One region of the Ramlibacter agri genome, then DNA from elsewhere that is predicted to be linked to it. Evidence: predicted binding sites of a transcription regulator. Region 1 holds the regulator's gene; the other holds the start of a gene.
The links. Region 1 encodes HrcA, which represses chaperone genes, less so after heat shock. Its sites were predicted from a motif close to TTAGCACTCNNNNNNNNNGAGTGCTAA; they were not measured.

Region 1 (14,333 bases):
AGAGGGTCGAACGATACAGCGAGCTTGAGGCTCTGCAGCGCCTTTTCCTTCTGGTGTAACCGCACATATGCGACCGCCATATTCGTGTGCAAGGCGGCTGAATTCGGGCGTCGTTCTGCCGCAATTCGGAAGCTCAGTATCGCCTTCTCGTACTCCCCACCCCAGAGCCTCAGCGCACCTTCGAACAGTCTCGCACCATAACTAAGGGGGTCTGCAGAGAGCGCAGTTCTCACGTGCTCCTCCGCACGAGCAATGTCTCCCCGCACCGCGAGCAAGCCTGCAAGGCGCAAATTTCCGTAGACATCGATTCGAAGGTCTCTCGTCAGGAGTCTCGACTCCGCCTCCGAGTCAAGCCTCCTTGCCAATAGGTTTTCAATGACGCGGTTCGATAGGAATTGGTCCGCATCGAGCTCCACCGCCTTGTCCAAGTAGTTAGCTTCCGCCTCAAGGTCGCCAGCGATCGACGCGAGATTCGCAAGTCGATTTAGATAAGTAGACGACTGCTGAAATTTTTGCCGTTTGGACAGTAACCGTGCTGTTTCAGCATGCACGCTTTCGAGTAGCGAGGCTTGCGCCAACAGGCCCCAATTCTTGATAGAAAAGTGCTTGCCTTTTAAGGCCTCAATGTCCGCCATATCTTCGTATGGAGGCATAACGAGAGATAGAGGCGAAACGCCATCCTCGTTGATCACAACCTCCACAGGAGAGGGCTCGACCACAAGGGCTTTGACCTCACTGTTCTGGTCATTAGTTTCCATTCTTCAGCCCTCGATGTGGTTTCGGTTTGCCAGCGACTGACGGAGTCGATTCTCCCGCCGTTTGATCTTCTCGATGCGGTTGGCTCGCGCATCCTGGGCCTGCTTTATCCGCCTCCGACACGCTTTCTCGTTAGCAAGCACCGCTAAAGCGGACCTCAGCCTAGCGTGAATCCACTGCAGCTGAGGTCGTCTGCGATAGTCGATGTTTGTAAGAGCAAAAAGGATCTCATTGACCAGTCCTGCTATGCCCGGAGGAATATCGCTCCCGGCTCCGTTCACCGCTACCGGAACAAGCGAGTTTCCAAGAGCGGCCAATGTTCGAATCCAATCGTCCTCTTGTTGTCGGTCAGAGGTGGTTGGACGCACGCCAGTACGCATTGCTAGGAGCATGGCCGGGTATCCAGGATTTTTTGTCAGCAGGGCATTGAAGTAAGAGTCCTTATTGAAGAGCTCGAAAAGCATACAGCCAAGAGCGTAGACGTCAGTGCGAGGGGCGACTCTTCGATTCCCAGCAAGGCCGCACTGGCTCTCGGGGGACGCATAGAACAGGTGTCCGACTTGGTAGGTGTAACCTGCAGCGATCTGTGGCGATGTGTACCGGGCAGCTGTTCCGAGATCAATTGCGACTACGGCAGGCTGCCCTCCGTTCCGCAACAGCCGCATGTTGTCCGGCTTCAGATCGCGGTGGAAGACTTCGTGTGCGTGGAGAGTCGCCACTGCCGACACAATCTTGGCGAACAGCCTCAGCTTCTCCTGCGCCGAGTATTGCTGCTGGCACAGAAAGTACCCGTCGATCTCTTCGTCGATCCATTCGATTGCGAAATACTCACACGGGAACGGGACCGTTCCGCCGGTCGCCACGGTCAAAGGCAGGTTGTATGTGGTCCGCCCTGCAGCCAGTTGGAGGCAACCCGGCACTCCCAGAAGGCCCTCCAAAATTTGATGCTCTCGCCTGAAGGCCTCTAGACGGTAGGTGTCCATCATGCCTTGCGGATCAAAAAACTTCAGGGCGACATCTGTATCGGTGGTCTTGTCTCGCGCTCGAAATACGAGGGAGAAGCAGCCCCGCCTCTGGTCAACTACCGAGTTGTAGTTCACCAGCTTCATCTGCTCAAATCGTCCGTCGAGGGTTACCAGTGCCTCGATGGCGTCGACCAGGAACTGGCTTGTCGGATGTAATGGCATTCGCGCTCACCACCGCCTGTTCTTGACTGCTGATCCGTATTCTGCCCCCAAGCCAGGGGCATAGCATCGCCCAATAGGAGTCTCGTTTCGATGACACCTAGGCTACATGCACGCGATCCATACCAGATTGCTCCTGTTTTGCAGCAGGAAATCGCGTATTTGACTGGTAGGCCGTGCTGGACTTGAACCAGCGACCAAGGGATTATGAGTCCCCTGCTCTAACCAACTGAGCTAACGGCCCGCCAGCCGGGATTGTAGGGGGCCGGACATACGGCCTTGGTCCCATTCAAACGGCAAGCCGCCGGCACGAACATCGCAGAGATGTGGCTCATCCGTGCCGGCGCCCTGCCCCCGCTGCTGCTCGTGGCGGCTGGCGGCGCCTGCGCCGACGAAGGCCCGCGCTGGGGCGTGGAGCTGAAGCGCCAGAACACGGGCCGCGGCACGCCGGAGGAGCAGACCAGGACCACCCTGCGCTTCGAAAGCTACGCCACCGGCCCCTTCGTCCTGGTGCGGCTGGACCTGCCCTTTCCCGACGCCAAGCAGGATTTCGGCGGCAGCCCCTTCGACCCGCGGCTGGGCGACATCAAGCTGCGCGCCGATCCCCAGCCGCTCCGGCTCGGCGACGTCCCCTGGACGCCACGCGTCGAACTGACCATGCCCACCGCCAACCCGGACAGCCTCGGCGCCCGCAAGTGGCAGCTCGGTCTGGGCGCCCGCACCTCGGGGCCGCTGGCGCAGCAGTTCACCTACGGCCTGCTGCTGCAGCAGAACCTCGCCGTCGCCGGCGCCTCCGACGCCAAGGACATCAACAACACCAAGGCCGAACTGGAGGTGCTGGACACCTGGGCCAGCGGCCATTCGCTGAAGTTCACCCTCAAACCCGTCGTCGACTGGGTGATGGACGGCCAGACCGGCGCCGTCGCCGAGATCGAAGGCGGCCGGCGCTTCGCCAACGGCTGGCGCTGGACCCTCATGGGCGGCCTGCGCGCCTGGGGGCCGGCCGTGGCCGGCACCTACGGCAAGCGCATCGAGCTGACCGTCGGCCACCGATTCTGAGCTAGGGGACCCGCCATGCAAGCCTGGCCTGCGCATCCTTCCATCTACGAGATCAACACCTGGGTCTGGCTCGCGGAACTCGGCCCGGGCGTCACGCTGGCCGACGTGCCTGCCAATGCCTGGGACGACATCGCGGCTCTCGGCTTCGACGCCGTCTGGCTCATGGGCGTGTGGCAGCGCAGCCCCGCGGGCATCGCCGTCGCCAATCGCAACGCCGGCCTGCTTCAGGACTTCCGCCGCGCGCTGCCGGATTTCCGCCCGGAGGACAACGTCGGCTCGCCTTATTGCGTGCGTGACTACAGCGTGGACCCGCGCCTGGGCGGACGCGCCGGGCTGGCCGAAGCGCGCGCCGCACTGGCCAGACGCGGCCTGCGCCTGGTGCTGGACTTCGTGCCGAACCACGTCGCGCCGGACCACTGGTGGGCCAGCAGCCATCCGGACTACTTCGTGCGCGGCACGCCGCAGGACGCCGAGCGCGACCCGGCGTCCTTCCTCGCCGTCGGCGCCAACGTCTACGCCAACGGCCGCGATCCCTACTTCCCCGCCTGGCCCGACGTGCTGCAGCTCAATGCCTTCTCCGCCGGCCTGCGCGCGGCGGCGATCGACACGGTGCGCGACATCGCCAGCCAGTGCGACGGCGTGCGCTGCGACATGGCCATGCTGATGTTGAACCAGGTGTTCGAGCGCACCTGGGCCGGCCGCGCCGGCGTCGCCCCCGAAACCGACTACTGGCGCGAACTCATTCCCGCCGTGCGCGCCGAACACCCGGACTTCCGCTTCATCGCCGAGGCCTACTGGGACCTGGAGTGGGAACTGCAGCAGCAGGGCTTCGACTTCTGCTACGACAAGCGCCTGTACGACCGGCTGGAGCACGGCGACCCCGAGGCGCTGCGCGAGCACCTCTGCGCGGACCTCGCCTACCAGCGCAAGCTGCTGCGCTTCATCGAGAACCACGACGAACCGCGCGCGGCGGCCACCTTCGCGCCAGACCAGGCCCGTGCGGCCGCCGTGCTGGCGTTCACGCAATGCGGCGCACGCCTCGTGCACGAAGGCCAGATGGAAGGCCGCAAAGTGCGCCTGCCCGTGTTCCTGGGGCGGCGTCCCGCCGAAGCGCCCGACGAAGCGCTGCGCGCCTTCTACCGCCACCTGCTGCAAGCCAGTGCAGCGAACCTGTTCCACGCCGGCGAATGGCAGCTGTGCGAGCGCATCGGCTGGCCGGACAACGCCAGCTACGAACGCATCGTCGCCTGGTGCTGGCGCCTGGGCGAAGAGCGCGCGCTGCTCGCCGTGAACCTGGCCGACACGCCATCGCAAGGGCAGGTGAAGCTGCCCTGGGACGAGCTCGCCGGCGCCACCTGGGGGCTGGACGACGAACTGGCAGGAACCACATTCGAACGAGAGGGAAACACGATGAGGAATCCGGGTCTCTACATCGCCCTGCAAGCCTGGGGCTGCCACTTCCTGCGCCTGCGGAGGGCCGGCTCATGATGCGCGTCCTGATGCTGCTGCTGTCCGTGGCGCTGCTGGCCGGCTGCGCGCGCTTCGGCCGCCTGCAGGACGACATCGACGCCTACCAGGCCAGCGTCGCGCGCATGAGCGGCACGCTGGCGTCCGCCTGCGCCGACTGCCCCGTCATCGTGGTGCCGCTGGACGCCCAAGGCCAGCCCCTGGGCTACAAGGTGTTCGAAGGCCCGGGCCGCTTCGAGATGATGGTCGACAAGTCCACGCGCAGCGTGTTCGCTTTCCATGACACCGACGGCGACCTGCGCTACGACGCCGGCGAGGCCTTCGCCTGGCAGCCCATCGCCGGCGGCGACATGGACGCCGTGAACCTGAACCTGCGCGCGGCGAGCGCGCAGCCCGCGCCCGGCGTGCTGCCGCAAGGCAGCCTGTTCGCGCTGCGCAACCGCGGGCCCGGCGGCGTGGAGATGCAAGTCGGCACGCCCGCGCAGCTTGCCGACGCGCGCTTCGACCGCGAGAAGGCCAAGCTGGGCATGTGGCAGCCGGTGGGCTTCATGCGCGAAGGCCTGGCGGGCGTCTATTTCCTGCAGCCCTATTCCGCCGGCAAGACGCCGGTGTTGCTGGTGCACGGCATCGGCGGCACGCCGCGCGACTTCGAGCCGCTGCTGGCGCACATCGACCGCACGCGCTTCCAGCCCTGGGTCTTCTACTACCCGTCCGGCCTGGAGCTGTCCGCGGTGGGCACGGGCCTGATGCGGCTGCTGAACGAACTGCAGCGCCAGTACGGCTTCCGCGAGCTGCACGTGGTGGCGCACAGCATGGGCGGGCTGGTGGCGCGGTCCTACCTCAACGAATGCCGGCAACTGGAGGAGTGCAGCTACCTGCGCACCTTCACGTCGATCTCTTCGCCCTTCGGTGGCGCATCGGCCGCCCAGGTCGGCGTGGAGATTGCGCCCGCGGTGATGCCGGTGTGGCGCGACATGAGCCCGCAGAGCCGCTTCCTCGGCGAGCTGTTCGCCAGCCCGCCGCCGGTGCAGGTGCAGCACCACATGGTGTTCGGCTACAGCGACAAGACGGTGCCGCTGCGCAGCCAGCTGCCGCTGGCGGCCCAGCAGCAGGCAGCATCGGTGCGCGGCTTCGACGAGGACCACATGGCCATCCTGGCCTCCCCCGCGGTCGCGGCGCACCTGAACGCCGTGCTCGCGGGCCAGGTCGGCCCGCACTAGCTCTTGTGGCTGAGGGCGTTGCTGACCAGACGTGACGTGATGTCCACGATCTGGATCATGCGGTCGTAGGCCATGCGGGTCGGGCCGATCACGCCCAGCGTGCCGACCACGTGGCCATCCACCTCGTAAGGGGCGCTGACCACCGACAGGTCCTCGAAGGGCACGATCTGGCTTTCGCCGCCGATGAAGATGCGCACGCCCTCGGCCTGGCTGGACACGTCCAGCAGGCGCATCAGCTGCGTCTTCTGCTCGAACAGCTCGAAGGCGCGCCGCAGGTGCGTCATGTCGCTGGAGAAGTCGCTCACGGCCAGCAGGTTGCGCTCGCCGGAGATGACCACCTCTTCCTGGTCTTCGCTCATGGCCTGCGAACTGGCCTCCACCGCCGTCTGCATCAGCGTGACGATTTCGCCGCGCAGCTGGTCCACCTCGGTCTTCAGGCGCGCGCGAACCTCCTCCATCGTCAGGCCGGCGTAGTTGGCGTTGAGGAAGTTGGCGGCCTCGGCCAGCTGGGACTGGCTGTAGTCGGCCTCGGTGTGCACCACCCGGTTCTGCACGTCGCCATCGGGCGAGACGATGATGACCAGGAAGCGGCGCTCCGACAGGCGCAGGAATTCGATGTGGCGGAAGACCGAGCTGCGTCGCGGCGCCACCACCACGCCGACGAACTGCGACAGGCTGGACAGCAGCTGTGCGGCGTGGGCGATGACCTTCTGCGGCTGGTCGGCCGGCAGCGAGGGCGCGGCGAGGTCGCCGTGCTTGGCCGTCAGCATGGTGTCGACGAACAGGCGGTAACCGCGCGCGGTGGGGATGCGGCCGGCGGAGGTGTGCGGGCTGGCGACCAGGCCGAGCTCCTCCAGGTCACTCATCACGTTGCGGATGGTGGCCGGGGAAAGCTCCAGCCCGGACGCGCGCGAGAGAGTGCGCGAGCCCACGGGCTGCCCTTCGGCGATGTAGCGCTCGATCAGGGCTTTGAGCAACAGCTTGGCGCGGTCGTCGAGCATCATGAGGGGTAACGGGGCAATTTTAATGATGTAATTTGCCGATGAAATCCATCTTCCGGCAGGTCGCGCTGATCGGCAAGTACCATGCCGCAGTTCCGCCGGCTCTGGCGGCCTCGTCGCGCGCCGCGCTGGAAGACATTGCGAATTTTTTGGCGCAGGCGGGCTGCGAAGTGGTGGTGGAACGCGACACCGCGGCCAGCACCGGCCTCAACGGCCTGCCGGTGGCGGACGTCGCCGGCCTCGGCGCCCAGTGCGACCTGGGCCTGGTGGTGGGCGGCGACGGTACCATGCTGGGCATCGGCCGCCAGCTGGCGCAGTACGGCGTGCCCCTGATCGGCATCAACCAGGGCCGCCTGGGCTTCATCACCGACATCGCGCTGGACGCCTACCGCACCGTGCTGCCGCCCATGCTGGCCGGCGAGTACGAGGAAGACCTGCGCAGCCTCATGCACGCACGCGTGCTGCGCGACGAACAGTGCGTCTTCGACGCCCTGGCCATGAACGACGTGGTGGTGAACCGCGGCGCCACTTCCGGCATGGTCGAACTGCGGGTCGAGGTGGACGGCCATTTCGTCGCCAACCAGCGCGCCGACGGCCTGATCATGGCTTCGCCCACGGGTTCCACGGCCTATTCGCTGTCCGCGGGCGGCCCGCTGTTGCATCCCGGCATCGCCGGCTGGGTGCTGGTGCCGATCGCTCCCCACACGCTGTCCAACCGGCCCATCGTGCTGCCGGACGCGGCGGAAATCACCATCGAGCTGGTCGCCGGGCGGGACGCCAGCGCCAACTTCGACATGCAGTCGCTGGCTTCCCTGCTGCATGGCGACCGCGTCACCGTGCGCCGCTCGCAGCACAAGGTACGATTCCTGCACCCCAAGGGCTGGACCTACTTCGATACGCTGCGCAAGAAATTGCATTGGAACGAAGGCCAATGAGCCTCAAGAGAATCGCCCTCCGGGATTTCGTCATCGTCCGCGAGCTCGAGCTCGAGCTGGGCGAAGGCTTCTCCGTGCTGACCGGCGAGACCGGCGCCGGCAAGTCCATCCTCATCGACGCGCTGCAGCTGGCGCTGGGCTCCCGCGCCGAGGCCAGCGTCGTGCGCGAAGGCGCCGCCCGCGCCGAGATCAGCGCCGAATTCGACCTGCCGCCGGCCCTGGTGCCCTGGCTGGAAGAGTCGGGCTTCGACAGCGGCGACACCTTGCTGCTGCGCCGCAACGTCGACAGCCAGGGCAAGAGCCGCGCCTGGATCAACGGCAGCGCCGCCACCGCCACCCAGCTGCGCGAAGCCGGCGAACTGCTCGTGGACATCCACGGCCAACACGCCTGGCAGAGCCTCACGCGCCCGGCCGCCGTGCGCGACCTGCTCGATGGCTACGCCGGCCTCAGCACCGAAAAGCTGCAGTCCCTGTGGCAGCGCTGGCGCACGGCGCAGAAGACGCTGGCCGATGCGCGCTCCGCGCAGGATTCGCTGCAGCGCGAGCGCGAGCGCCTCGCCTGGCAGATCGGCGAAGTCGACAAGCTGGCACCCGGCGCCGACGAGTGGGACGAACTGAACACCAGCCACACGCGCCTGTCGCATGCGCAGGCGCTGCTGGACGCCGCCCATGGCGCGCAGGAAATGCTGGATGGCGAAGACGGCGGCGCGCGGCAGGGCTTGAGCCAGGCGCTGGATGCGCTGCGCGGCCAGGAACACCTGGAGCCGGCTTTCAAGGAAGTGGCCGACGTGCTGGCTTCGTCGCTGGCGCAGCTGGAAGACGCCGCGCATTCGCTGCAGGGCTACCTGCGCAAGACCGACCTCGATCCCGAGCGCCTGGCCGAACTGGACGAGCGCATGTCGCTGTGGGTGTCGCTTGCGCGCCGCTACAAGCGCACGCCGCCCGAGCTGCCGGCGCTCCTGGCGACCTGGAAGGAAGAAATGGCCAAGCTCGACGCGGCCGCCGACCTGGATGCGCTGGAAGCCGCCGAGAAGAAGGAAGGCGAGGCCTTCCTGGCCGAAGCGCGCAGCCTCTCCAAGGCGCGCGCCAAAGCGGCGCCGGCGTTGTCGAAGTCCGTTACGCAAGCAATGCAGGGGCTGGGCATGCAAGGCGGCCGCTTCGAGGTGGCGCTGGAGAAATCCGATGAGCCTTCCGCCTACGGCCTGGAGGACGTGAGCTTCCTCGTCGCCGGCCACGTGGGCAGCACGCCGCGGCCGGTGGGCAAGGTGGCTTCCGGCGGCGAGCTGTCGCGCATCGCGCTGGCCATCGCCGTCACGACCAGCCGCCTCGGCACGGCCGATACGCTCATCTTCGACGAGGTCGATTCCGGCGTCGGCGGCGCGGTCGCCGAGACGGTGGGCCGCCTGATGAAGCAGCTGGGACGCGACCGCCAGGTGCTGGCCGTCACGCACCTGCCGCAAGTGGCCGCCTGCGCCGACCATCACTTGGTCGTCGCCAAGCAGGCCGAAGGCAAGGGCGTGGCCAGCAGCGTGGCGCCGGTCGAAGGCGAAAAGCGCGTGGCCGAAGTGGCGCGCATGCTGGGCGGCGAACGCCTGTCCGGCACGACGCTGGCGCACGCCAAGGAAATGCTCGAAGCGGCGGGAGGCTGATCGCCGTGTCGTCGACCTCGCTCGAACTCGTCCTCATCACCGGCATGTCGGGGTCCGGCAAGTCGGTGGCGCTGCGCGCGCTGGAGGACGCCGGCTATTTCTGCGTCGACAACCTGCCGCCGGACCTGCTGCTGGCCTTCGTCGACCTGGAGCAGAAGCATGCTGCGCGGCGCGTGGCCATCGCCATGGACGTGCGCAGCGCGACGTCGCTGTCGCAGGTGCCGGCGCAGCTGCGCGACCTGACGACGCGCGGCGTGGCCGTGCGGCCGCTGTTCCTGGACGCCACCACCGACACGCTGGTGCGGCGCTTTTCCGAGACGCGGCGGCGACATCCGCTGTCCAAGCCGGGGCCGGAGGACGTCGACCAGCACCGTGCGGTGACCGAGGCGATCGAGCTGGAGCGCGAACTGCTGGCGGACCTGCGCGAACATGCGCACGTCATCGACACCAGCGTGCTGCGCTCGGCGCAGCTGCAGGACTACGTGAAGTCGCTGCTGTCGGCGCCGCATGCGCACATGACGCTGGTGTTCGAGTCCTTCGCGTTCAAGCGCGGGATTCCGGTAGATGCGGACTACATCTTCGACGTTCGCATGCTGCCGAATCCGCACTACGTGCCGGAGCTGCGCGACCTGACGGGGCTCGATGCGCCGGTGGCGGACTACCTGCGCGAGCATCCGGAAGTGGATGCGATGTATGCGGACGTCGCGGATTTCCTGGACCACTGGCTGGAGCCGCTGGCGAGGAACCATCGGAGTTACGTGACCGTGGCGATCGGCTGCACCGGTGGGCAGCACCGCTCCGTTTATCTCGTGGAGAAACTCGCTGAGGAATTCGGCGAGCATTGGACGACGCTGAAGCGGCATCGCGAACTCGCCAACCGGTAAGGCGTCAACGCGAGAGGAGTTTGCGGATCGGCGACGGCAGGCCCAGCTCCGGCCACTTCTTGCCGGCAAACCAGGCGCCGGCCATGCCCTTCCAGCTGGCGGGCAGCACCACTTCCACCGGATGCAGGTGCAGGTCCTTGTGCGTCAGCACATGCAGGAACGGCTCCGCATCTCTCAACTCGGACGAGCCAGGCACCGCCGCCGCCAGCGCCTCCCGGCTCCCGAACACCGGCAGGCAATACAGCCCCGCCCACACGCCCGGCGTCGGCCGCTTCTGCAGCCACACCTGGCCATCGTCCGCGCGCGCGTGCAGCAGCCACAGCGACTCCGAAGTGCGCTTCAGCTTCTTCGTCTTCACCGGGTAGTTCTGCGGCTGCCCTTCCCGCGCCGCGGCGCAGTCCGATTGCACCGGGCACAGCAGGCAGCTCGGGTTGCGCGGCAGGCACACCGTGGCGCCGATGTCCATGATGCCCTGCGTGTAGCGGGGCATGCTCTCCTTCAGCTCGCGCGCTGGCAGCAGTTCGCGCGCGTGGTCCCACAGCACGCGCTCGTTCGCGGAGGACGCCAGGTCTTCGCCATAGGCCAGCACGCGCGAGAGCACGCGCTTGACGTTGCCGTCGAAGATGGCGACCCGCTCGCCGAAGCAGAAGGAAGCAACGGCCGCGGCAGTCGAAGGCCCGATGCCCGGCAGCGTCTGCAGCTCCTGCGCCGTGCGCGGGAATTCGCCGCCGAAGCGCTCCACCACCTGCTGTGCGCAGGCGTGCAGGTTGCGGGCGCGCGAGTAGTAGCCCAGCCCGCTCCACAGCGCCAGCACGTCGTCCTGCGGCGCAGCGGCCAGCGCGCGCACATCTTGAAAGCGGGAAAGGAATCTCTCGTAGTAGCCCAGGACCGCTGCCACCTGGGTCTGCTGCAGCATGATCTCGGAGAGCCACACGCGATAAGGATCGCGGGTGTTCTGCCAGGGCAGCGTGTTGCGCCCATGGGTTTTCTGCCAGCGCACCACGCGGCCGGCAAACCCCGTCGGAAGTTCTTTCACGCCGTCTTGGCGATGGCTGGCGCGGCCGCCGGCTTGGCCGCGGCCATGGGCGTGTTGGTGAGGTGCGAAGTCAGTTCGCCCAGCTTCGCATCGAGCAGGTCCAGCGCGTTTTCCTGCGACTCGATCTCGGCGATGCGGTCGTCCAGGCCGCTCGCGGCCTGCTGGATGCGCTCGATGGCTTCCAGCCGGCGGCCGAAGTTGCGGCGGCGTTCGCGCAGCTGCGCGTCCAGTTGCGCGGCGGCGGACTTGTTCCACAGCTCCACTTCGCCCAGCGCCGACTCGTAGATGACGCGCAGGCGGGTGGCCAGCGCGCGCACCAGGCGGTCGGCGAATTCGGGTTGCGCCAGCTTCAGCGCGTTGCTCACGCCCAGGTACTGGTTGTGGCTGCGCTCCACCAGGTCCAGGTCGCGCTCGTAGCGGGCCAGGTCCGGCTCGCGCGGCGCCTGCAGCGAGAAACCGTATTCGGCGTTCAGCTGGCGGAAGGTGCCCGTCAGCATGGTCTGGATCTCGGCGCTGGTCTTCTCCGCCTTGCGCAGGCCTTCGCGCAGCCGGTCGAAAGTGGACGCGTAGGCCTTGCGCACGCCCAGCTTGATGCCGGGCTGGCGCAGCGCATTGGTCAGGTCGGCCATTTCGGCCTTCATGGTCTGCGTGCCGAGCAGCGTGAACACTTCACGCAGCAGCCGCAGGTGCACCGAGCGCACTGCGTGGATCTTGGCGCCGCTGGCGTCGAACTCGCCCTGCTCCTGCTCGATGCGCGCGCGCATGTGCTTGATGACGGAGGTGTTCTTGCCGCGCAGGCCCTTCAGCTCCACCATCTGCTCGGCCAGGTCGCGGCGGCGGATGCCCAGCACGCGGGTGGCTTCGGTGCGCAGTTCGCTGATGTTGGAGCCGACGGCGGCGCGCAGGATCTTCTGCCGCTGGCCCATGACGCCATGCGCCAGCGCCTGTTCCAGCACCGGCAGGCGGCTGGCCATCAGCAGTTCCGCGTTGCTGCTCACCTTGGCGACCAGGCCCTTCTGGCCGGACACCGGGATCACCTGGTGTTCCTTCAGGCCGAGGATTTCGGCAGTGGTCGCGCGCTGGCGGTCGATCTGCGCCTGCACCTGGGCCGGCGTGCTCAGCGCGTCCCACATGGTGTCGATCTTGTTCAACACCACCAGGCGGGAATCGGCCGCGTTGTCTTCGGCGATCAGGTGCTCGCGCCAGATGGCGAGGTCCGACTTGGTGACGCCGGTGTCGGCGGCCAGGATGAAGACGACCGCGTGCGCCTGCGGGATCAGGTTGACGGTCAGCTCGGGCTCGGCGCCGATGGCGTTCAAGCCCGGGGTGTCCAGGATGACCAGCCCCTGCTTCAGCAGCGGGTGGGCAATGTTGATCAGCGCGTGGCGCCACTTGGGCACTTCCACCAGGCCGTCGTTGCCCTGGATGGGGTTGTCCTCGGGCGAGTCCTCGTGCCAGAAGCCCAGGGCCTTGGCCTCGTCCACCGTGACCCGGCGGATTTCGGAAACCTTTTCGAAGGCCTGGGCCAGCTGCGCGGGGTCGTTGACGTCCAGGTCGACGCGGGTCCACTTCTCGGGGACCATGCGCCATTCCATCAGCGGCTGCGGCTGCAGGCGGGTTTCGATGGGCAGCAGGCGCAGGCAGGGCGGGACCTCGGGGTCGTAGCCCAGCTCCGTGGGGCACATCGTGGTGCGCCCGGCGCTGGCCGGCATGATGCGGCGCTTGTAGCCGGCGAAGAAGATCGCGTTGATCAGCTCCGACTTGCCGCGCGAGAACTCGGCGACGAAGGCCACCATGACCTTGTCCGTGCGCATCTGGCCCTCGAGCCGGCGCAGGCGCTCTTCCACCGCGCTATCGAGGAGGTCGTGGTCCTTGAGCCATTCCGACAATAGCTTCAGGCGCAGGGCGAACTCGCGCCGCCATGCGCCGTGCTGGTCGAACTGTTCGTTAAACGACGTGCTTGCCAATGAGCCCTCACTACCCGCTTTCACTATAGCATCCGCCCCTTCGCCACAGATCAGCTTTTCTGGCAATGCGGGCAGAAATACGTCGCTCGCTGGCCTTGCCGGATCGTCCGGATCGGCGTTCCGCATACTCGGCAAGGCTTGTTCGCACGGTCGTAGACCATCGCTTCCAGCTGGAAGTAGCCCGTTTCTCCCCAGGCGTTGGAGAAATCACGCAGGGTGCTGCCGCCTTTTTCGACGGCCCGCGCCAGCACGTCGCGCACCGCCGCCTGCAGGCGCGCGGCACGCGGCCGGCTGATGCGTGCGGACGACAGTGTGGGCCGGATGCCGGCCAGGAACAGGGCCTCGGATGCGTAAATATTGCCGACGCCCACCACCAGGTCGCCCGCCAGCAGCACCTGCTTGATCGGCGCCTTGCGCTTTTTCAGGCCCGCATGGAAGGCATCGAGGTCGAAGTCCTCGGTCAGCGGCTCCACGCCCAGGCTGCCCAGGAGCTTGACCGCCTCGGGCGCCAGTTCGCTGGCGGAATAAACGACGGCGCCGAAGCGGCGCGGGTCGTTCAGGCGCAACACCCCGCGGTCGGTGAGCAGGTCGAAGTGGTCATGCAAGGCGGCTTCGGGCAGGTTCGGGTCGAAGCGCAGGCTGCCGGACATGCCCAGGTGCAGCAGGAGCAAGCCCTCGCTCAGGTCCACAAGCAGGTACTTGCCGCGCCGGCGGACGCCGTGCACCGTGCGACCGACCAGGCTTTCCGGCTCGATTCCCAACGGCCAGCGCAAGGGCTTGCCCAGCCGGACGCCTTGGACCCGCGCGCCGGCGATGCGTTCCGCAAAGCTGCGGCGCGTCACTTCTACTTCCGGAAGTTCTGGCATGAATGATTAACAGGCTTCAATTATTATGAGTCGATGATGCGACTCCCCACCGCAGCAGCCGCCGTGCTGCTGGCGTTGTGCGCAACCTGCGCACCGGTCCTGGCCCAGGGCCAGGCCCCCGAGACCCCGCCGGCCGAAGTCCAGAACAGCGGGTTGGACGCCCAGCTGTTCTACCAGCTTCTGCTCGGTGAACTGAACGCGCGCAACGACGAAGTCGACGCCGGCTTCGGGCAGATCCTCGATGCCGCGCGCATGACGAACGACCCCGAACTGTTCCGCCGCGCCGTCGAAATGGCTTTCGAGGCCCGC
Region 2 (14,333 bases), on a different contig from region 1:
CCGAGGCATTCATTGCGGCCGACTCGTGCTTCACCAGTTCCTGCAGCGCCGTCTCGAAGCGGCGGTTGGCGGGCACGAACTCGCTGCGCAGCACTTCCGCGGCCTTGGGGTCTTCGCCGCGCGCCAGCACCAGCACGGGCTCGAACTTCTGCTCCAGCGTGGCGTGCTCCGTGCGCACGGCCTTGACGAGGGCACGGGACTGCGCGCTGTCGGCCATGCCGTCCAGGCGGTGCAGCGCGTCGGCGATCCGCGCGCGGTTGGCCTCCACCGACTGCATGGCCTCCTTCGCTTCGAGGCCGTTCACGGCCATCAGCAGCGCGCGCATCTTGCGGCCGGTGTCCACGGTCAGCACCGCGGCTTCGTTGGCGAGTTTCACCGCCGGCAGGCGCTGCCGGACGATGGTCTCGGTCGTGCCCTGCACGGTGGCCAGGCTCCAGAGGCTGAGGCCGGCGAGCGCGAACAACAGCACCATGACGGCGCCAAAGCCGGCGGCGAGCCGGGTGGACACCTTCCAGTGCGAGAACAGCTTGATTTGCTTCATGGGAATCTTTCTGGAATGCCGCCTCAGGCGACGGCGGCTTCGGCCCGCGCTTCTGCGAGGCCTTCGATATCGAGAGACAGGACATGGCCGGCGGCCAGCAGGATCACGAACTTCCCGCGGACCTTGCCCATGCCCGCGATGAAGTCGGTGCGGATCCGCGAGCCGAAGGGCGGCGGCGGCTCGATGTCCGCGGCGCCGATTTCCAGCACCTCGCTCACGGCATCGACCAGCATGCCGACGCTCTGCGGCTCGCCGTCACCGCCGTCGATCTCGACGATCACGACGCAGGTGCGCTTGCCGGGCACGCTGGAGGCGCGGCCGAAGCGCGCGAGCGGGTCCATCACCGGCACCACCGCGCCGCGCAGGTTGATCACGCCGCGCACGAAGGCCGGCATCATCGGCACCGGCGTGAGGCCGCGGTATTCGATGATTTCCTTGATGGCGAGGATGCCGATGGCGTACATGTCGCCAGCGAGCTGGAAGGTCAGGTACTGACCGTCGTGGGATTGGCTGGACACGTGCTACTCCTGGTGCAGTTCCGCGGCCGAAGCAACCCGCAGCAGCACCGGCACGTCCAGGATCAGGGCGACTTCGCCGCTGCCCAGGATGCTGGAGCCGCTGATGCCCTGCACCTGCGCGAAGACGCGCGATAGCGGCTTGATGACAGCCTGCGTCTCGCCGAGCAGCGCGTCGACAACCAGGCCGACGCGTTGGCCGGCGTGGCGCACGACCACGATGTTCTGGCGCGCAGCGGCTTCGCCGGCCACCTCGAACAGCTCGCGCAGCCGGATGAAGGGCAGCACCTCGCCGCGCAGGTCCGTGTAGTCGCGGCCCGGTTCGGCGGAGAACTCGACGCACTCGTCCACCAGCTCCAGCGGCACGACGAAGACCGCCTTGCCCACCGCGACCTGAAAGCCGTTGATGATGGCCAGCGTCAGCGGCAGGCGCACTGTGACGGTCGTGCCCCGGCCCGGTTCGCTGGCGATGTCGACGCTGCCGCGCAGCGCCTCGATGTTGCGCTTGACGACGTCCATGCCGACGCCGCGGCCGGACAGGTTGGTGATCTTCTCCGCCGTGGAGAAGCCCGGCTCGAAGATCAGCGCGTAGGTCTCGGCATCGGTGAGCACCTTGCCCGGTTCCACCAGGCCACGCTCGGTGGCCTTGGCCAGGATGCGCTCGCGGTCCAGGCCGCCGCCGTCGTCACCGACCTGGATGACGATGCTGCCGGAGTCGTGGAAGGCATTCAGCGACACGGTGCCCTGCACCGGCTTGCCGCGCGCGGCGCGCAGCTCCGCGGAGTCGATGCCGTGGTCCATGGCGTTGCGTACCAGGTGCATCAGCGGATCGCCGATCTTCTCGACGACCGTCTTGTCCAGTTCGGTGTCCTCGCCGCTGATGCGGAGAGCGATGTCCTTGCCCAATTCCAGCGCCACGTCGTGCACGACGCGCTGGAACTTGCCGAAGGTGCCGCCGATCTTGACCATGCGCAGCTGCAGCGCGCTGTCGCGCACCTCCTCAACCAGGTGCGACAGCACCGAGTGGCATTCCTGCAGTTCCAGCTGCTGGCTGCGCCGCGCCAGCAGGCTGGCGCCGGCGGTGGCGATGATCAGCTCGCCCACCAGGTTGATCAGGCGATCGAGCTTGTCGGCCTCGACGCGGATGGATTGCGCCGCTTCGCGGGTAGTGCCGGCGCGTGCCATGGCAGCTTCGGGAGCGGCCACTGGCGTTGCGGGAGCAGGTGCGCCCTCCTCCTCGATGCGGATTTCGGAATCTTCGGCGACGAACTCGAAGACGGCGGCGATCGCGGCCCGGTCGACGGCGCCGCGGAAGGCGATCTCGAAGCCCAGGTGGCAGCTCTCGGCGTCCAGGTCGGCCAGCGCCGGCAGGCGGTCGTCCAGCGTGGTGATCGCGTCGACCGTGCCCAGCGTGGACAGGTAGCGGATGAAGGACAGCGGGTCCATGCCGTTGCGCAGCACGTCGGCGCCGAAGCGCAGCGCGATGCGCCAGCGGCGTTCGCCGTTGGCGGGCGCGGCTGCCGCGGCGACGTGCGTCGCGGCAGCCTCGATGCCGCCGGCGGCATAGCCAGCCAACTGCGCCACCAGGCGCTGGCCTTCGGCCGCAGCCTGCGGCTCCAGCGCCGCGCCGCTGTCGGCAGCATCGACCAGTGCGCCGATGTGGTCGGCACTGGCCAGCAGCAGCTGCACCAGCGGCGCGCCCAGGTTCACCTGGCCGGCACGCACTTCATCCAGCAGGCTTTCGACGACGTGGGTGAATTCGACGATCGCGTCCAGCCCGAACAGGCCGGCGGATCCCTTGATGGTGTGCGCGGCGCGGAAGATGGCGTTCAGCGTCTCGGTGCCGCCGGGCTCGGCGCCCACGCGCAGCAGCATCGCCTCCATGTCGTCCAGGAGCTCGCGCGCCTCGACCAGGAAGGTCTGCAGGGCGTCTTGCAGGTTCACGCTCATGCCGGTTCTCCTTCGTGCGCGAAGCGGGCTTGCAGCCCCAGGGTGGCGAGCGCGTCGCACACCGGCGCGCTGGGCGCGCGCAGCTGCAGGCTGCCGCCGCCCTGCTCCAGCCGGCGCGCGGCGGCCAGCAGCAGCTGCACGCCGGCGGTGTCGCACTCGCTCACTTCGGCCAGGTCCAGGACGAGCGCGGTATCGGGTGCAATGGCCTCGCGCCATTCGGCGCACAGGTCCGCCGCGCGGTAGATGCTCAGCTCGCCCTCGACGGCGAGCACGGTCACGGGCGTGCTCACGGCAGCACCAGCTTCTGCACCACGGCCAGCAGCTGCGGCGGATTGAAGGGCTTCACCATCCAGGCCTTGGCGCCGGCGGCCTGGCCCTGCTGCTTCTTCGCCTCTTGCGACTCGGTCGTCAGCATGACGATGGGCGTGAACTTGTAGGCGGGCAGCGCCTTGACGGCCTTCACCATGGTGATGCCGTCCATGTTGGGCATGTTGACGTCGCTGATGATCAGGTGGACCTTCTGGCCCGTGAGCTTCTTCAGCGCGTCGGCGCCGTCGCAGCCCTCGAGCACCTCGTAGCCCGCGCCACGCAGCGAAATGGCGACGACCTGCCGCAGCGAGGCGGAGTCGTCGACGATCATGATGGTCTTGGCCATGTCTCTTGGTTCCCTGTTCGTGATCAGAAGAAGGTGATGTCGCCGTCGCCGGCCGGCGCTGCGGGCGCCGGCGACGAGCCGCCGCTGTGGGTGCTGCGTTCGTCGGCCATCGCGTAGCTGCGCTCCAGTTCCTCGACGAGCTCGCGGGGCTGCAGCGGACGCAGCGGGGCACCGGCGGCGAAGTCCTCGCGCGCCTGCGCCAGCAGGGGCGGGACGCTATCGATGCTGTCGCGCACGTGGCTCATGCGCTGGCTCACGCGGTCCTGGAACTGCAGCTGCACCAGCGATTCGACGATCTCGCCCTGGATGGCGGTGCTTTCCTGCTGCAGCACTTCGTTGGCGCTGCCCAGCGTGGTCGTGACGCCGCGAAAGCGGGCCAGGACGGCGTCGATCTTGTGTTCGGCGTCGCGCACGGCGGCGGTCTCGCGGACCGAGGAAGCCTCGGCGCTGCTGCAGGCCGCCTGGATGGCGGCGCCGATGGTGCGGGCCTTGTCGCCCATGCGAGCGCCGGTTTCCCCGGACGACGCGGACAGCTTGCGCATTTCCTGCGCCAGCACCGCGAAGCCGCGGCCCTGCTCGCCCACATGCGCCGCCTCGATGGCGGCGTTGATGGCCAGCAGGTTGGTCTGGTTGGCGATCAGGGCCACGCCCTGCGCCATCTCCTGCAGTTCGGCGACGAAGGTCGACAGGCCTTGCACTTCCTGGTGCAGGGCGGCGTTGCCGGCGAGCGCCGCGCGCAGCGAGTCCACCAGGCTGCCGAGCTCGCGTGCGCTCTCCTCGAACACGCCGGCCATGCCGTGGTCGCCGTGCTGCATGGAGGCCTGCAGCGCCTGCGTGAGGCGTTCGACGATGGCGCCGAAGCGCACGGTGAGCGCGGACACCGCATCCTCCATCTGCGCGCGCGAGCTTTCCAGCTGGGCGCCCCAGATCGGGAGCAACTCGCGGCCCAGGCGGTCGGCGCCGTCGACGAAGCCCTCGACATCGGCGCGCTGCGTGGCTTCGGCCTGCAGGCGGCGCCGGTCTTCGATGGCGCCGGCGGCGACGATGGCGGCCGCCGCGCAGGCGCTCCAGGCGTTGAAATGGGCGCCGCCAGCGCCCCAGATGGCCGCCGCGGCGGCCAGGGCCAGGGCGGTCGTGCGCAGGCGGGTCCATCGCCGCCAGCGCGGGAGGTGCAGGGCCACCGGCGCGGCGGGGGCGGAAAGGGTATCGGACATGATGGGTTCGGGAACGCTGTTGCCGTCCCCGAAGCTTTCGGCCGCGCGCCGGAAAGCTTGAGCCCCCGCGCGCCCAGGCCCTGGGCGGCGGTGTCAATGTAGAAGCGAGGGAGGCGCGCCGAAGCGCCGAAAAGGGACGGGGGAGCCCCGCCTTTCGGCGCGTTGCGCGGGAGTCGCGGCCGGTGCGTGGCCGCGGTCAGGCTGCGTCAGTTGCGGCGGCGGCCGCGCGAGAACCAGAGCATCACGGCGACCGGCACGCCCAGGGCGAACCAGGACCAGACGTCGCCGGCGCCGTCGGAGACCAGCGCGGTGAACAGGCCCGAGGCCGTCAGCACGGCCAGCCCTATGGGCCAGCCCCAGAGTCGCAGGAAGGCGTTCATGCCCGTTTCCACCAGAGGTAAAGGCCGCTGCCCAGCACCACGAGCGTGGCGACATCGAGCAGCGCCCAGAGAATCTTCATCGGCATGCCGCCGTAGTCGCCGAAGTGCAGCGGCTGCGACAGGCGCAGCGCCAGCAGGTACCAGGGCGTTGCCGGAATGGCCGTGAGCTGCGCGGTGCGCGCATCGACCATCACCGTGTGATTGAGGCGCGCGGTCAGCGGGTCGCTGCCGCGCAGGTAGAAGGTGTTGTGGTGCGGGCTGGAGAACGACGTGCCGGGGAAGGCGATGAAGGCGACCTTCATGCCGGGCGCGGCGGCCAGCGCGGTTTCCAGCGAGCGTTGCAGCGACGCGCGTTCGGCCGCCGGCACCAGCGGCTGGCCTTCGTAGGGCTGCAGCAGCGCCGCCAGCTCCTCTTTCTGCCAGTGATCCAGCAGCAGCTCGGCCCAGGTGTTGATGACGCCGGTGGCGCCGACCACCAGCGCCCACACCAGGGTGGCGATGCCCAGCAGGTTGTGCAGGTCGAGCCAGCGCACGCGCGGCGAGCGGTCGGTCCGCACCTGGCCGAAGTCCAGCTTGCGCATGAAGGGCGCATACAGCACCAGGCCCGAGACGATGGCCGCGAGCAGCAGCACGCCCATCGCGCCCAGGAACAGCTTGCCCGGCTGGCCCGCGAACAGGTCGACGTGCAGGCTTTCGATGACGGCCATGAAGCCCTTGCCGATCGGCGGCTGCGGCAGCACGGCGCCGGTGCGCGAGTCGACCACCACCTGCACGAAGTCGGCGGTCGGCGCGGGCGTCGGCGTCATCGTGATGTACCAGGCGTCGGTATGCGACTCGTCCTGCGAGGCGAACTGCACGACCCGGTCCGGATGCACGCCGTGCGCGATTTCCAGCGCGCGGTCCAGGCTGATGTGCGGCGTCCCCGCTGGCATGGCAGGCGGCCGCGCCACGGCGCCGGTCAGGTCGCCGATCTCCTCGTGGAAGATCAGCGGCAGGCCGGTCAGGCAAAGCAGCAGCATGAACAGCGTGCAGACCAGGCTGGACCACTTGTGGACCCAGGACCAGCCGCGGACGGCACGCGCGCTCAATGCCATGCGAAGGCTCAGAAGTCGATGCTGGCGCCGAGCGAGAAGGTGCGCGGCGCGCCGACCACCATGTAGCCCTGGCCCGGATAGCCGCCGGTGGAGGCCCAGTAGCTGCGGTCGGCCAGGTTGTCGATGCGCGCGCGCAGCGTGACCAGGCGGCCGCCCACTTCCATCAGGTAGCGCGCGCCGACGTCGACACGGCCCCAGCCGCCCACCTTGAGCGTGTTGGCCGCATCCGCGTAGCGCGAGCCGCCAGCGGTCAGGCGTGCGTCCAGCGCGAGGCGGTCGACACCCGGCACGTCCCATTCGGCGCCGATGGAGCCCTGCATCTTCGGCACGCCGATCACGCGCTTGCCCTCGGTTGTGGCATCGCCGGTGGAGACCTGCTTGGCATCGAGCCAGGTCACGCCGCCCAGCAGGCGCAGGCCGCGGGTGGCTTCGCCGAAGACGCTCAGCTCCACGCCCTGGTGGCGGTCCTTGCCGCTCTGCGTGAAGGTCTGGCCGACGCCGCCGCCGGTGGAGCGCGGACGCTCGATGGAGAACAAGGCCAGGCCGGCGCCCAGGCGGCCGGCATCGTACTTCAGGCCGACTTCCTGCTGCTTGGTGACGTAGGGCGCGAACACGGCGTTCGCGTTGGTGGTGCCGGGGGGCGCCACGTCGCCCTTGGTCAGGCCTTCGATGTAGTTGGCGTACGCCGAGAACTGCTTGTTGACCTTCCAGACGGCGCCCAGCGCGGGGCTGGTGCGGCTCTTGTCGTAGTCGCCGTTGGCATTGACGGCGCCGGTGTTGAAGTCGTAGGCCGTCGTGTGCATCTGCTGGTGGCGCGCCCCCAGCGTCAGCAGCACGGTGTCGTTCACCAGCGAGAGCGTGTCGCCGAGGGCGTAGCTGGTGAGGTTGATGCGGTTCGTCACGCCCGGCGCGGCCAGGTTGCCGCCGGCGAATTCGGCGCCGCTGAACGCCGGCAGCGCGCTGTACACCGGGTTGAACAGGTTGGTCGCCTGCTGGTTGAAGAAGTCCATCTTGTAGGCGTTCTTCTCGGTGGACTTGAAGCGCGAGGCGGCCACCACCCATTCGTGGCCCACGCTGCCGGTGCGCAGCTTGCCGCGCAGGCCCAGTTCGCCGGTGTCGACCTGGTCCTCGCGGACGTTGTCGTAGCGGTAGGTGTAGCCGTCGCCGGTGCTGCCGTTCGTGAGGTTGAAGCCGGCCAGGCGGTTGCTTTCGTCGCCGCGGCGGCCACCGTAGGCAGCCCAGGCGGTGACGGCGGAATTGATGTCCCACTCGCCGCGCAGCGTGCCGAACAGGTCCTTCTCGTTGGAGTAGGTCCAGGGCTGGGCGAAATTGACGCTCGCATTCGGCGCCGGGATGGAAGTCGCGCCGGCCGGCGTGACGCTCGGGCGCGTCTGCTTGAACTGGTTCTCCTGCCAGCCGATGTCGCCGGACAGGCGCACGTCGCGGTTGTGCCAGTCGAGGCCCACGGAGGCGACGGTGGTCTTCTGCTTCTCGCTGTCGACGCCGGTGCCGCCGTCGCGGTAGCCCGCGTTGACGCGGATGCCGGTGGAGCCGTCCGGGCCGAAGCGGCGCGCGATGTCGGCCGACACGTGGCCGTAGCCGCCGCTGCCCGTTTCGACGCTCACGCGATTCAGCGGCTCGTTGGGCGCGCGCTTGGGCAGCAGGTTGATGGCGCCGCCCAGGCCGTTGCCGCTGGGCGTGGCGCCGGTCAGGAAGGCGGTGGCGCCGCGCAGCACTTCGACGCGCTCGAACAGCTCGGTCGCGATGTACTGGCGCGGCATCAGGCTGTACAGGCCGTTGTAGGCGGTGTCGTCGGAAGTCACCACGAAGCCGCGGATGAAATAGGCTTCCTGGAAGTTGCCGAAGCCGCGTGCGACGCCCACGAAGGGGTCGCTGCGCAACACCGCGCCGACGCTGCTGGCCTGGCGGTCGAGGATGTATTCGTTGGTGTAACTGGTGATGGAGAACGGCGTCTCCATGTTGTCCTGGGTCCCCAGGATGCCGGCGCGCCCGCCGCGGGCGACCTGGCCGCCCGGGAAGGCCGGCGACAGGCCTTGCGCGGAAGCGTCGGCGCTGGCGCGCACCGTCACGGTGGACAGGGTCGGGGTGGCGGCGCTGTCCTGTTGCTGGGCCCAGCTGCCGGACGCGAGCAGGGCCAGGGCGGCGGCGGCAGCCACCGGACGGAGTTGATGGGGCATGGGGACTTTCGAATACGAATTATTCTTATTTGGATTCTAGCCCATCCATCCAGCCTGCCAATGCATGAAAAAGCACGCGCCCGCGGCCCCCCGTCAGTGCTTTCCTATGTCAGGCCGCGCTTGCAACCGACAAGAAAGCCCTTATGATTAGCACTCGTTGGGGCCGAGTGCTAACAGCAGAGCTCGCCCCACGAACCAGTTAATGAGCGCCGACCGGGTTGGCGCTTTTTGATGCCCAAGCTTCCCTGAAGGAGATGCAATGAAACTTCGCCCCCTGCACGATCGCGTGATCGTCAAGCGCCTCGAACAAGAAACCAAGACGGCCTCCGGCATCGTCATCCCCGACAACGCCGCCGAGAAGCCCGATCAGGGTGAAGTGCTGGCCGTGGGCCCCGGCCGCAAGAACGACAAGGGCGACCTGATTGCCCCCAACGTCAAGGTCGGCGACCGCGTCCTGTTCGGCAAGTACAGCGGCCAGACCGTCAAGGTCGATGGCGACGAGCTGCTGGTCATGAAGGAAGACGACCTGTTCGCGGTCGTCGAGCGCTGATCCCCCTTCCACCCCACAACTGAATATCCGGAGTAATACACATGGCTGCTAAAGACGTTGTGTTCGGTGCGGACGCCCGCCACCGCATGGTCGAAGGCGTGAACATCCTGGCCAATGCGGTCAAGGTGACCCTGGGCCCCAAGGGCCGCAACGTGGTGCTCGAGCGCTCCTTCGGCGCCCCCACCGTGACCAAGGACGGTGTGTCCGTGGCCAAGGAAATCGAGCTGAAGGACAAGCTGCAGAACATGGGCGCGCAGATGGTCAAGGAAGTCGCTTCCAAGACCTCCGACAACGCCGGTGACGGCACCACCACCGCCACCGTGCTGGCCCAGTCCATCGTGCGCGAAGGCATGAAGTACGTGGCCGCCGGCATGAACCCGATGGACCTGAAGCGCGGCATCGACAAGGCCGTCGTGGCCCTGACGGAGCAGCTGAAGAAGGCTTCCAAGCCCACCACCACCTCCAAGGAAATCGCGCAAGTCGGCTCCATCTCCGCCAACAGCGACGAATCCATCGGCAAGATCATTGCCGACGCGATGGACAAGGTCGGCAAGGAAGGCGTGATCACCGTCGAAGACGGCAAAAGCCTGGACAACGAGCTGGATGTCGTCGAAGGCATGCAGTTCGACCGCGGCTACCTGTCGCCCTACTTCATCAACAACCCCGAGAAGCAGGCCGCCCTGCTGGACAACCCCTTCGTGCTGCTGTACGACAAGAAGGTGTCCTCCATCCGTGACCTGCTGCCCGTGCTGGAGCAAGTCGCAAAGGCTTCGCGTCCGCTGCTGATCATCGCGGAAGAAGTCGAAGGCGAAGCGCTGGCGACCCTGGTGGTCAACACCATCCGCGGCATCCTGAAGGTCGTGGCCGTCAAGGCTCCTGGCTTCGGCGACCGCCGCAAGGCCATGCTGGAAGACATCGCCATCCTGACCGGCGGCAAGGTGATTTCGGAAGAAGTCGGCCTGACGCTGGAAAAGGTGACGCTGGCCGACCTGGGCCAGGCCAAGCGCATCGAAGTGGGCAAGGAAAACACCACGATCATCGATGGCACCGGCGCCGCTGCCGACATCGAAGCCCGCGTGAAGCAAGTGCGCGTGCAGATCGAGGAAGCCACGTCCGACTACGACCGTGAGAAGCTGCAAGAGCGCGTGGCCAAGCTGGCCGGCGGCGTTGCGGTGATCAAGGTCGGCGCCGCGACCGAAGTGGAAATGAAGGAAAAGAAGGCCCGCGTGGAAGACGCGCTGCACGCCACCCGCGCTGCCGTGGAAGAAGGCATCGTGGCCGGCGGCGGCGTGGCCCTGCTGCGTGCCCGCCAGGCTGCTGGCACCATCAAGGGTGACAACCCCGACCAGGACGCCGGCATCAAGCTGGTGCTGAAGGCGATCGAAGCCCCGCTGCGCGAAATCGTGGCGAACGCCGGTGGCGAGCCCTCCGTGGTGGTCAACGCCGTGCTGAACGGCAAGGGCAACCACGGCTTCAACGCCGCCAACGACACCTATGGCGACATGATCGAAATGGGTATCCTGGACCCGACCAAGGTGACCCGCACCGCGCTGCAGAACGCCGCGTCGGTCTCGTCCCTGATGCTGACGACCGAAGCCATGGTCGCGGAAGCGCCGAAGGAAGACGCTCCCTCCATGCCCGGTGGCGGCATGGGCGGCATGGGTGGCATGGGCGGCATGGACATGTAATGTCCGCCTGAAGCTTCCTGCTTCAACGAAAAAGCCGCGGCGAGAGCCGCGGCTTTTTTTGCTTTCAGGGGCAGGTCACGGCAGGCGCACTCCGCCGCCCACGATGTCCAGCCGCAGGGACTTGCGGCGTTTTTCTTCTTCCGGATCCGCCGGCGACGGCGGCATGGCGGGCGGTGTCGGTTGCGGGATCGCCTGCGTGGCCGCGACGACCAGCGACGCGATGGCAGGAACGGGCGCGGTGGCGGGCGCGGCGGTGACGTCGGCAACCAGGCCAGCCGGATCGCGCAGCGCGTAGTTGGCCGCATCCGCGCCGCTCAGCGCATATCCGCTGGCCGTCACCGGCTTGTCCCGGCCGGGGTTCGCATCGGCAAACACACCGCGCGCGGCGCTCGTGTCCAGGCTCACCGCGTCGCCGGCGAGCACGCCGGCCAGTGCGGCGCCGCTCGCGTCGAGCACCACGTTGGTGGTGGCATCGTATTCGCGGCTGATGGCGCTCACACCGGTGAGGGACAGCGTGGCCGCCGTGATGCTGGCGCTGAGGCCGGCTGGAGCGACGACCACATAGTTGCCGCTGTCGCTGCCTGCCAGCGTGACGCCGGAAACCGTCACGGCCTTGCCGGTGCCCACATTCTTGGTGTCGAACGCGCCGCTCGCGCCGGCCAGGGTGACGGCGTCTCCCGCGAGCACGCCCACCAGCGCACCGCCGCTGAAGCTCGCGGCCGTGGTGCTGTCGTAGACCTTGCCGTTCGCGCTCAGCCCGGCCACCGTCAGGTTGGCCGGCGTAACGTCCGCGGTGAGCCCCGTCGGATTCGCGACGACGTAGTTGCCGCTGTCGACGCCGGCGAGCGCCGCGCCGGTGACCGTCACGGGCTTGGCGTTGCCGACGTTCTTCGTGTCGAACGCACCGGCCATGCCCGTGAGCGTGACGGCATCGCCGGCATACACGCCGGCAAGACTGCCGCCGTTGAGCGTCGCAGCCGTGGTGCTGTCGTACACCTTGCTGCTCGCGCTCACGCCCGTGACCGTCAGCGTCGCCGCCGTGACGTCGGCCGTCAGTGCGGCCGGATTGGCGACGGTGTAGTTGCCGGCATCGGCGCCGCCCAGCGTCGCGCCCGACACGCTCACAACCTTGCCGGTGCCGACGTTCTTCGTGTCGAACGTGCCGGCCAGGCCGGACACCGTCACCGTGTCGCCGGCGAGCACGCCGGCGAGCGAACCGCCTACGAGGGTCGCCGCCGCCGTGCTGTCGTAGACCTTGTCTTGCGCAGTGATGCCGCTCACCGTCAGCGATGCCGGCGTGATGCTCGCCGCCAGGCCGGTGGGATTGGCCACCGTGTAGTTCCCGCTGTCGGTGCCGCCCAACGTGGCACCAGCCACCGTCACCGACTTGTTGGTGCCGGCGTTCTTGTCGGCAAAGCTGCCGGCCAGCCCGGACACGCTCACCGTGTCGCCGGCAATCACGCCGACCAGGTTCGCTGTACCAGTGTTCAGTGCGGCAGTCGTGGTGGCGTCATAGACCTTGTCCTGCGCCGTCACGCCGCTGACTGTCAACGCAGCGGGAGTGATGCTTGCGGTCAACCCGCTGGGGTTGCTTACCGTGTAGTTGCCGGCGTCGGCTCCGCCCAGCGTGGCACCGTTGACGCTCACCGCCTTGTTCGTGCCGGCGTTCTTGTCGGCGAAGCTGCCGGCCAGCCCGGACACGTTCACCGAGTCGCCCGCCAGCACGCCGGCGAGCGTCATGCCGGCCGTGTCCAGCGAGGCCGTGACGGTGCGGTCATAGACCTTGTCCTGCGCCGTCACGCCGCTCACCGTCAGCGACGCGGGAGTGATGCTGGCCGTCAAGCCCGTCGGGTTGCTGACCGTGTAGTTGCCGGCGTCGGCTCCGCCCAGCGCGGCACCGGAGACCGTGACTGCCTTGTTCGTGCCGGCGTTCTTGTCCGCGAAGCCGCCGGAAAGTCCCGAGACGCTCACGGCATCGCCGGCCAGCAGGCCGACCAGGCTCGCGGCGCCCGTGTTCAGCGAGGCCGTCGCGGTGGTGTCGTACACCTTGTCTTGCGCGGTGACACCGCTCACCGTCAGCGACGCTTGCGCGATGCTGGCCGTGAGGCCGGTGGGGTTGCTCACCGTGTAGTTGCCGCCATCCGTCCCGCCCAGCGTGGCGCCGGTAACGGTGACAGTCTTGTTCGTCCCCGCGTTCTTGTCCGCGAAGCTGCCGCTCAGGCCGGCGACGCTCACCACGTCGCCGGCGATCACGCCAACCAGGCTCGCAGCACCGGTGTCCAGCGTGGCGGACGCACCGCGGTCGTAGACCTTGTCCTGCGCCGCGACGCCGGTGATCGTCAACGCCGCGGGCGTGATGTTGGCCGTCAGCCCGGCGGGATTGCTCACGACGTAGTTCGTACCGTCCACCCCGCCCAGCGTCGCACCGCTGACGGTGACCACCTTGTTCGTGCCCGCGTTCCTGTCAGCGAAGCTGCCGCTCAGGCCCGACACGCTGACCGTATCGCCGGCGATCACGCCGACCAGGTTGGCGGCTGCCGTATCGAGCGTGGCAGTCGTGCTGCGGTCGTAGACCTTGTCCTGCGCGGTCACGCCGCTCACCGTGAGCGCCGCGGGCGTGATGCTCGCCACCAGGCCCGTGGGATTGCTCACAACATAGTTGCCGCCATCGGTGCCGCCCAGCGTGGCTCCGCTGACGGTGACCGCCTTGTTGGTGCCTGCGTTCTTGTCGGTGAAGCTTCCGCTCAGGCCGGAAAGCGATACCGTGTCGCCGGCGATCACGCCGACCAGGTTCGCAGCACCGGTGTTCAGCGACGCCGCCGTGGTGGCGTCGTAGACCTTGTCCTGCGCCGTCACGCCGCCGACCGTCAGCGACGCCGGCGTGATGCTCGCCGTCAGGCCCGTCGGGTTGCTCACCGTGTAGTTGCCGGCGTCGGCACCTCCCAAGGCCGCACCGGCGACGGTGACTGCCTTGTTCGTGCCTGCGTTCTTGTCGACGAAGGTGCCGCTCAGGCCCGACACGCTCACGGCGTCGCCGGCCAGCACGCCAACCAGGCTTGCTGCACCAGTGTTCAGCGAGGCCGCGGTGGTGGCGTCGTACACCTTGTCCTGCGCCGTGACACCGCTCACGGTCAGCGACGCCGGCGTGATGCTCGCCGTCAAGCCTGCCGGGTTGCTCACCGTGTAGTTGCCGGCGTCGGCACCGCCCAAGGCCGCACCGGCGACGGTGACTGCCTTGTTCGTGCCCGCGTTCTTGTCGGCAAAGCTCCCACTCAGGCCCGACACGCTGACCGAGTCGCCCGCAAGCACACCGGAAAGCGTGGCAGCGGACGTGTCCAACGAAGCGGTGATGGTGCGGTCATAGACTTTGTCCTGTGCCGTCACGCCGCTCACCGAGAGCTGCGCCGGGGTGATGCTGGCCGTGAGCCCCGTGGGGCTGCCGACCGTGTAGTTGCCGCCATCGGCGCCACCCAGGGTGGCGCCACTGACCGTGACCGCCTTGCTCGTGCCGGCGTTCCTGTCGGCGAAGCTGCCACTCAGGCCGGACA

Region 2: the regulator HrcA is predicted to act here: its motif matches at 8,695-8,721, upstream of groES (co-chaperone GroES).

What each region holds. Positions count from the first base shown of each region.
Region 1 is NZ_JABBFX010000001.1:1,110,753-1,125,085, reverse strand. It holds gene HHL11_RS05465 (tetratricopeptide repeat protein) at 1-758, opposite strand, end outside; gene HHL11_RS05460 (protein kinase domain-containing protein) at 762-1,943, opposite strand; tRNA gene HHL11_RS05455 (tRNA-Ile) at 2,108-2,184, opposite strand; gene HHL11_RS05450 (hypothetical protein) at 2,265-2,999, shown strand; gene HHL11_RS05445 (alpha-amylase family glycosyl hydrolase) at 3,015-4,487, shown strand; gene HHL11_RS05440 (esterase/lipase family protein) at 4,484-5,686, shown strand; gene hrcA (heat-inducible transcriptional repressor HrcA) at 5,683-6,687, opposite strand; gene HHL11_RS05430 (NAD kinase) at 6,729-7,622, shown strand; gene recN (DNA repair protein RecN) at 7,619-9,271, shown strand; gene rapZ (RNase adapter RapZ) at 9,277-10,155, shown strand; gene mutY (A/G-specific adenine glycosylase) at 10,160-11,191, opposite strand; gene HHL11_RS05410 (dynamin family protein) at 11,188-13,158, opposite strand; gene mutM (bifunctional DNA-formamidopyrimidine glycosylase/DNA-(apurinic or apyrimidinic site) lyase) at 13,209-14,024, opposite strand; gene HHL11_RS05400 (tetratricopeptide repeat protein) at 14,061-14,333, shown strand, end outside.
Region 2 is NZ_JABBFX010000005.1:158,358-172,690, reverse strand. It holds gene HHL11_RS32650 (methyl-accepting chemotaxis protein) at 1-541, opposite strand, end outside; gene HHL11_RS32645 (chemotaxis protein CheW) at 565-1,059, opposite strand; gene HHL11_RS32640 (chemotaxis protein CheA) at 1,063-3,006, opposite strand; gene HHL11_RS34790 (STAS domain-containing protein) at 3,003-3,296, opposite strand; gene HHL11_RS32630 (response regulator) at 3,293-3,661, opposite strand; gene HHL11_RS34785 (methyl-accepting chemotaxis protein) at 3,685-4,875, opposite strand; gene HHL11_RS32620 (hypothetical protein) at 5,082-5,255, opposite strand; gene HHL11_RS32615 (PepSY-associated TM helix domain-containing protein) at 5,252-6,349, opposite strand; gene HHL11_RS32610 (TonB-dependent receptor) at 6,358-8,547, opposite strand; gene groES (co-chaperone GroES) at 8,807-9,097, shown strand; gene groL (chaperonin GroEL) at 9,139-10,785, shown strand; gene HHL11_RS32595 (YDG domain-containing protein) at 10,861-14,333, opposite strand, start outside.